DNA from 2 places in the Micromonospora sp. NPDC020750 genome. Region 1 is predicted to be linked to the other one. Evidence: riboswitches for the same ligand, from Rfam matches in the RefSeq annotation. Region 1 holds a riboswitch; the other holds the start of a gene.
What was found. Region 1 has a riboswitch for glycine ahead of gcvP (aminomethyl-transferring glycine dehydrogenase). Riboswitches for the same ligand answer to the same signal wherever they lie in the genome.

Region 1 (4,204 bases):
TCGGGTCAGGGTGATCCGGCCGGTGGGCGGGTCGTCGGTGAGCCGGCCGGGGCGCAGCACCGTCCAGTCCAGGTCGCGGGCGGTGAGGTTGTCCTCGGCTGCCTTCTTGGCCCGCAGGTAGGCGGCGAACACGTCGTCGGTGCCGGCGGGTGGGGTGTCGTCGACGCCCATGGAGGAGACCAGCAGGTAGCGGCGTACCCCGGTCTGTTCGGCGGCGTCGGCGAGCAGACCGGCGGCGGCCCGGTCGACGGTGTCCTTGCGGGCGGCGTCGCTGCCGGGGCCTGCTCCGGCGGCGAAGACCACCGCGTCGGCGCCGTCGAGGTGGGTGGCGACCTGGGCGGTGTCGGCGTGTTCCAGGTCGCAGACGACGGGGTGGGCGCCGGTGGCGCGCAGCGCCGCGGCGTGGTCGGGGTTGCGGATCAGTCCGACGGCGGTGTCGCCGCGGCCGGCGAGTTCCCGGTGCAGCAGCTGGGCGATCTTGCCGTGTCCTCCGGCGATGACGACGCGCATACCTGCCACGGTAGCCGCCGGGGCGTCCGGGCACCGGCGCTGCGGCGAGGATGGTCACGGGGCCGGCGTTAGCCGGTGGGGCGACGCTGAGGCAGCATGGACTCTGTGACCAAGACGTTCGACGCGCTGGCGGGGCTGCTCGCCGAGGGCGGTGTCGTGGTGTTGAGCGGGGCGGGCCTGTCCACCGAGTCGGGCATCCCGGACTATCGGGGGCCCAGTGGTGTGGCGCGGCGGCACACTCCGATGACGTATCAGGCGTTCACCGGGGATCCGGTGGCGCGGCGGCGGTACTGGGCGCGTAGCCACCTGGGGTGGCGCACGATCGCCCGGGCCGTCCCGAACGGCGGGCATCGGGCGGTGGCCCGCCTGCAACGCTTCGGGCTGGTCGATGCGGTGATCACCCAGAACGTCGACGGTCTGCACACCGCGGCCGGGTCGGAGCCGGTGGTGCAGCTGCACGGCAGCCTCGACGAGGTGGTGTGCCTGGACTGCGGCAACCACACCTCGCGCGAGGAGCTGGACCGGCGGCTGCGGCAGGCCAACCCGGGGTTCGACGCGGTGGTCGCGGCGGTCAACCCCGACGGTGACGTGGATCTCGCCGACCGCGAGGTGGCCGGGTTCCGGACGGTGGACTGCGGGTTCTGCCGCACCGGCATGCTGAAACCGGACGTGGTGTTCTTCGGGGAGACGGTTCCCGCCGCCCGGGTGGCCCGCTGCTTCGACCTGGTCGAGGGTGCCCGGTCGCTGCTGGTGCTCGGGTCGTCGTTGACGGTGATGTCGGGGCGCCGGTTCGTGATTCGGGCGGCGAAACGGGGCATCGCGGTGGCGATCGTCAACCAGGGTGTGACCCGGGGTGACGGGTACGCCGCCGTGCGGGTCGACGCGCCGCTCGGCGTGCTGCTGCCGGCGTTGGCCGACCGGTTGGCCGGTGTGTCCCCGGTGCCGGATGTGGCGGCGGGCGCGTCCGTTGGGTGGGCGGCGCCGGTCGTGGGCTGACCCGCCGGGGCCGGGCCGACCGGCCGGTGATCCACTGGTCGGGGGGACGACATCCGCTGGGGGCGGCGGCGCTGGTAGCGTGGGTGTCGCCGGTACCCACGTGGGAGAGACCGTTCGGTGATCGTTGCCGGCGGCGCCGAAGGGGCAGCTTCCTCCCCGGAACCTCTCAGGCAAAAGGACCTCGTGGGCAGGCACTGTGGAGCGCCCTTCCCGGGGTGCGACTCAGGGGGAGGCCGACCTGTCGACCTCACCCCTTTTCCGGGAGCGCCGCCATGACCGTAGAGCAGTTCGCCGCCCGTCACATCGGTCCCGATCCGGCCGACGAGCGCCGCATGCTGGAGGCCGTCGGCTACGACTCGGTCGACGAGCTGATGGACGCCGCGATTCCCGAGGTGATCCGCTGGCACGGCACCCTGGACCTGCCGGAGCCGGCCAGCGAGCACGACGCCCTGGCCGAGTTGCGGGCCCTGGCCGCGCGTAACACCGTCGCCGTGTCGATGATCGGGTTGGGTTACCACGGCACGCACACCCCGGCGGTGATCCGCCGCAACGTGCTGGAGAGCCCGGCGTGGTACACGGCGTACACCCCGTACCAGCCGGAGATCAGCCAGGGCCGGTTGGAGGCGCTGCTGAACTTCCAGACGATGGTCACCGACCTGACGGGGCTGGCCACCGCGAACGCGTCGATGCTCGACGAGGGCACCGCGGCGGCGGAGGCGATGACCCTGGCCCGCCGGGCGTCGAAGAGCCGCAGCAGCGTGTACGTCGTCGACGCGGACGCGTTGCCGCAGACCCTCGCGGTGATCACCAGCCGGGCGGAGCCGTTGGGCATCGAGGTGCGGGTGGTCGACGTCGACGTCGAGGACCTGCCGGCGGAGTTCTTCGGCCTGCACCTGCAGTACCCGGGGGCGTCCGGGGCAGTGCGGGACCACGCCGCGCTGGTGGCGGCGGCGCACGCGGCGGGGGCGCTGGTGTGTGTGGCGGCGGACCTGCTGGCGTTGACGTTGCTGCGCCCGCCGGGGGAGATCGGCGTGGACGTGGCCGCCGGCACCACCCAACGGTTCGGGGTGCCGATGGGCTTCGGTGGCCCGCACGCCGGGTACCTGGCGGTGCGTTCGGGGTTGGAGCGGATGTTGCCCGGCCGGCTGGTCGGGGTTTCCCGCGACGCCGACGGCAACCCGGCGTACCGGTTGGCGTTGCAGACCCGTGAGCAGCACATCCGGCGGGAGAAGGCGACCAGCAACATCTGCACCGCGCAGGTGCTGCTGGCGGTGATGGCCGGCATGTACGCCGTCTACCACGGCCCGGACGGGCTGCGGGGCATCGCGGCGCGTACCCACGGCATGGCGGCGCGGCTCGCGGCCGGGTTGCGCGCTGGCGGGGTGGCGGTGGCGGACGTCGCGTTCTTCGACACGGTCACCGCGCGCGTGCCGGGTCGGGCCGCGCAGGTGGTGGCCGCGGCGGCCGGGCGGGGGGTGAACCTGCGCCTGGTCGACGCCGACCGGGTGGGGATCTCCTGCGACGAGACGACCACGGCGGCACACCTGTCTGCGGTGTGGGCGGCGTTCGGGGTGGCCGGGGACTGCGGGGACGTGGACGCGTCCCTGCCGGCGGCGTTGGCGCGCACCTCGGACTTCCTCACCCATCCGGTGTTCCGCAGCCACCATTCGGAGACGGCGATGCTGCGGTACCTGCGGCGGCTGTCGGACTTCGACTACGCCCTGGACCGGGGGATGATTCCGCTGGGGTCGTGCACGATGAAGCTGAACGCGACCACGGAGATGGAGCCGGTGAGCTGGGCGGAGTTCGCCCACGTGCACCCGTTCGCGCCGGCCGGGCAGACGGCCGGGTACCGGGAGATGATCGCCCAGTTGGAGGGGTGGCTGGCGGAGGTGACCGGCTACGACGCGGTCAGCGTGCAGCCCAACGCCGGGTCGCAGGGGGAACTGGCGGGGCTGCTGGCGATCCGCGCGTACCACCGGGACCGGGGTGAGGGGCACCGGGACGTGTGCCTGATCCCGTCGTCGGCGCACGGCACGAACGCGGCGTCCGCGGTGATGGCGGGGATGCGGGTGGTGGTGGTGGGTTGCGACGGCGACGGCAACGTCGACCTGGCCGACCTCGACGCGAAAATCGACAAGCATCGGGACGCGCTCTCGGCGATCATGGTGACGTACCCGTCGACGCACGGGGTGTACGAGACGGGTATCGCGCAGTTGTGCGCGAGGGTCCACGACGCGGGCGGTCAGGTGTACGTCGACGGGGCGAACCTCAACGCCCTGGTCGGGTTCGCCAAGCCGGGCCGGTTCGGGGCGGACGTGTCGCACCTGAACCTGCACAAGACGTTCTGCATCCCGCACGGTGGGGGCGGGCCGGGGGTGGGTCCGGTGGCGGTGCGGGCGCACCTGGCGGCGTTCCTGCCCGGTGACCCGGTGGGGGAGCCGGGTGCGGGCCGGCCGGCGATCTCGGCGGCGCGGTACGGGTCGGCGGGGATCCTGCCGATCCCGTGGGCGTACCTGCGGATGATGGGCGCGGCGGGCCTCACCCGGGCGACGGGGGTGGCGGTGCTGGCGGCGAACTACATGGCGGTGCGGCTGCGGGAACACTTCCCCGTGTTGTACGTGGGCAACAAGGGCCTGGTGGCGCACGAGTGCATCCTGGACCTGCGGCCGGTGACGAAGGCGACCGGGGTCACGGT
Region 2 (4,204 bases), on a different contig from region 1:
GACCATGCGGCTGCTCGCCGCGGCCCACGACGGCCCGCAGCGCACCGAGCCGGTCGAGCTGTCCCGGCTGGCCGGCATGGCGACCGCCTTCGCCACCAACGCGGCCGGCGGGATCCGGCCGATCGTCGCCGTCGACGGGGTCACGTTCGCGACCGGTCACCCGATCATCGGCCTGCTGCGCCGGCGGTACGCCGAGGTCGTACCGGAACCCGTCTGACCGCGACGGACGGGCCGCCGAGCGGCCGGTCGGTCAGCTGAGCTGTCCTCCGTAGACCGGGCGCCGCTCGGCGAGCCGGTCGACCCGCGCCCGCAGCACCTCACCGGCCTCAGGCGCGGTCATCGCGGTGGCGATGATGTCGGCCACCTCGACGAAATCGTGCTCGTCGAAGCCCCGGGTGGCCAGCCCCGAGGTGCCGATCCGCAGCCCCGAGGTGACCATCGGCGGGCGGGGGTCGAACGGCACCGCGTTGCGGTTGACGGTGATCCCGACCTCCTGGAGCAGCCGTTCGGCCTGGGCGCCGTCCAGCTCGGCCCGCCTCAGGTCGACCAGGACCAGATGCACGTCGGTGCCCCCGCTGACCACCCGGATTCCGGCGTCGCGCACGTCGGTCGCGGCAAGGCGTTCGGCGACGAGCCGGGCTCCCCGCAGCGCCCGCCGCTGCTGGTCGCGGAACTCGTCCCCGGCAGCGATGCGGAAGGCCACCGCCTTGGCCGCGATCGCGTGTTCGAGCGGGCCACCCTGCTGGCCGGGGAACACCGCCGAGTCCAGCCGGCGGGCGAGTTCGGTGTCCGCGCTGAGAATGGCGCCACCGCGGGGGCCGCCGAGCGTCTTGTGCGTGGTCAGGGTCACCACGTGCGCATGCGGTACGGGGTTGGGATGCAACCCGGCGGCAACCAGCCCGGCGAAGTGCGCCATGTCGACGAGCAGGTACGCGCCGACGGCGTCGGCGATCCGCCGGAACCGCGCGACGTCCAGCACCCTCGGATACGCCGACCAGCCCGCCACGATCAGCTTAGGCCGGTGTTCACGGGCGAGCCGTTCGACCTCGTCCATGTCGACCAGGAAGGTCTCGGCGTTCACCCGGTAGCCCACCGCCCGGTACAGCCGGCCCGAGAAGTTGACGCGCATCCCGTGCGTCAGGTGACCGCCGTGCGCCAGGTCCAGGCCGAGGATGGCGTCGCCCGGCGTGAGCAGGGCCGTCATCACCGCCGCGTTGGCCTGGGAGCCGGAGTGCGGCTGCACGTTGGCGTACGCCGCTCCGAACAGCAGCCGGGCCCGTTCGATCGCCAGCCGTTCGATGGTGTCGACATGCTCGCAGCCGCCGTAGTACCGCCGGCCCGGGTAGCCCTCCGCGTACTTGTTGGTGAGCACCGAGCCCTGTGCCTGCAGGACTGCCCGGGGCGCGAGGTTCTCCGAGGCGATCATGCCGAGGGTCCGCTGCTGACGCCGCAGCTCGGCGGTGACCGCCGTGGCGATCTCCGGGTCGGCGTCCCGCAGGTCGTCGTCGAGTACAGCCACAGTGGCCTCCGTCAGTGGGATTCGGTGAGGTAGGTGCGGTACTCGTCGGCCGTCATCAGCGCCGGCGGGTCGGTCACCCGCAGCCGGAACAGCCAGCCGTCCCCGTAGGGGTCGCCGCCGATCAGGCTCGGGTCGGCGACGACCGCCTCGTTGGTCGCGAGGATCCGGCCGGTCACCGGCATGTACAGCTCGGCAACCGACTTGGTGGACTCGACCTCGCCGCAGACCTCCCCGGCCACCAGGTGGGCACCCGGGTCGGGCAGTTCGACGTAGACCACGTCGCCGAGCGCCGAGGCGGCGAAGGCGGTGATGCCGACCGACGCCGGCTCGACGCTGTCGTCGACCCACTCGTGGTTGGCGCTGTAGCGCAGGCGCGCGGGAACATCCATTTCCACTATCTCTTCCTCTTCCGGCAGGTTTGCGCATCAGCGCGGACGGCGGTAGAAGGGCAGCGTGACGGGCGTGGCCGAGAGGTGACCGACCAGCGCGTGGCCCAGCACGGCCGGGGCCAACGGCCCGCAGACCTCGATCTGTCCCATGTGGCTGAGGTCGAACAGGCCGGCCCGTTCTCGTACGGCCCGGTGCTCGGCGGTCTCGCTGCCTTGACGTCCTCTCCGCCCTGAAGGGCGAAGATTCCGGTCTGCTACACCCCCGAGGGGACAAGCTCCCGGCGGGTTACCGCTTCCCTGCGCGGTGCCGGAACAAGTCCCGGTCCTACCTGCGCTCCACGGTCGTTGAGGTCCGCCCGTCCGGCGGCCCTGATGTTGCGGGCCGCGTTGACGTCCCGGTCGTGGTGGCTGCCGCAGGGGCAGTCCCACGCTCGGACGTCCAACGCCATCTTGTCGTTGATCCGAGCGCAGTCGGAGCACATGCGGGTGGACGGGAAGAAGCAGACACTGCGTTTTTGCGCCCTAGCCCGCATTTGGTAGCGCAGCGGCATGGACCAACCGGCGAAGCCGGTGAACCGGGCACCCAGCTCGACGTGCACGGCGTGCAGGGGTGGGCGGGTCAGGGTCGTCGGACTCTGATGCATGGAGGCGCTCCTTCGTCCCGACGCGGTCGCGTCGTACGGTCGGTTGCCTCCCGCTCTGTCATGGACCTGAGAGCTTCACCGCCTGGCGGCGGTTTGCACCGTGGGTGAGACGACGGATCGTCTGCTTTCCAGAGTTCACCTCGCCTGCGCGGTAACGGGGCCTGAGAGTTTCTTGGGAGTTTGCTCCTTCGGCGCCCCGACGGTGGCCGGGGACTCTCCCGCGCGGGTTCGAACGGTGTCTGTGCAGTTGTGGGCGATGCTGCCCGCGACCCTAGGCGACCGGCCGAACACGTGTCAACGATGCGGCGCGGGTCGCCGGACCGTTCCCGCGTCGGGCTCGCGCCGGCCACGAGGTCGCCGGAGCTGGGCCGCTGCGGCCGACATCCCGACCCCATGATCGATCATCAACAATTCTTTACACCGATGTGTGATGTGTGCCATTGTACTGGCCACGTCCGGCGCGACATCGACCCAGATCGACGAGTGTCGACGCGGGATCCGCCCGCAAAAGCGGCGGAACCGACCACCACAACCGCCCTGACGTGCGCGGAGACACGCAGGGACCCCCGCACCCGGCCGAGCCCGGTCCACACCGGACCCGACCACATCCCCCCATCGACCCGGCCCCGAAGCCCCGTCGACACCCCGCCCAGGAGGCGACCCCCGATGATCCGACTGTTACGAAAGCGACGCGCCCGGCTGGCCGCCGCGCCCCTGACCCTGGCCCTGGCGCTGGGGCTGAGCCCGCTGGCCGCCCCCGCCACAGCGAGCGCGGCACCGGCGGCGACACCCGCCCAGGGCGCCGCCCCGGCCGACGCCGGCGCCGGCGACCGGCACGTCCGGCGGAACGCGCTGCCGCTCGACGAACGCGCCCCGCTGCCCGCCGCCCGCGACGAGCTGCGCCGCGACTACGACGAGCCCGACGGCGGGCAACGACGCACCGCCCCGTCCATGCGCGGCCGGGCCGCCCTGGCCGCCGCCCCCTGCGCGACCAGCGACTTCACCAGCCGCACCGGCAGCGCCCTGGTGCAGCAGATCAAGGCGTCCACCACCGACTGCGTCAACACGCTGTTCAACCTGACCGGCAACGACGCCTACCTGGCGTTCCGCGAGGCGCAGATGACCAGCGTCGCGTACGCGCTGCGGGACGACGCCGCCTCCTACGACGGCACCAACCGCACCGGCACCGCCTCCCTCGTGCTGTACCTGCGGGCCGGCTACTACGTGCACTGGTACTACCCGTCCACGGTCGGCACCTACGGCAGCGGCCTGCGTACCGCGATCCGCGCCGGCCTGGACGCCTTCTTCGCCAACGGCCACTCCGGCGACGTCAGCGACGCCAACGGCGAGATCCTGGCCGAGGCCGTCACCCTCATCGACAGCGCCGAGGAGAACGCCCGCTACCTGTACGTGGTGAAGCGCCTGCTGACCGGCTACAACAGCTCGTACAACACGTCCTGGTGGATGCTGAACGCGGTCAACAACGTCTACCTCGTGCTGTTCCGGGGCCACCAGGTGCCCGAGTTCGTCACCGCCGTCACCGCGGACCCGAGCGTGCTGGACACGCTGTACGCCTTCGCCTCCGGCCACCGCGCCCTGCTCGGCACCGACCAGGGCTACCTGGTCTCCAACGCCGGCCGGGAGCTGGGCCG

Region 2: it holds a riboswitch for glycine, as region 1 does, so the genes downstream of both, ACH4T9_RS14565 (zinc ribbon domain-containing protein) here and gcvP (aminomethyl-transferring glycine dehydrogenase) in region 1, are expected to answer to the same signal.

The regions. Positions count from the first base shown of each region.
Region 1 is NZ_JBIRTH010000012.1:130,970-135,173, reverse strand. Features, by position in the region: gene ACH4T9_RS29000 (SDR family oxidoreductase) at 1-510, opposite strand, end outside; gene ACH4T9_RS28995 (NAD-dependent protein deacetylase) at 607-1,506, shown strand; glycine riboswitch at 1,598-1,698, shown strand; gene gcvP (aminomethyl-transferring glycine dehydrogenase) at 1,779-4,204, shown strand, end outside.
Region 2 is NZ_JBIRTH010000004.1:148,350-152,553, reverse strand. Features, by position in the region: gene ACH4T9_RS14585 (aminotransferase class IV) at 1-217, shown strand, start outside; gene glyA (serine hydroxymethyltransferase) at 251-1,519, opposite strand; gene gcvH (glycine cleavage system protein GcvH) at 1,531-1,908, opposite strand; partial or broken gene ACH4T9_RS14570 (hypothetical protein) at 1,945-2,106, opposite strand; gene ACH4T9_RS14565 (zinc ribbon domain-containing protein) at 2,163-2,552, opposite strand; glycine riboswitch at 2,692-2,783, opposite strand; gene ACH4T9_RS14560 (collagenase) at 3,219-4,204, shown strand, end outside.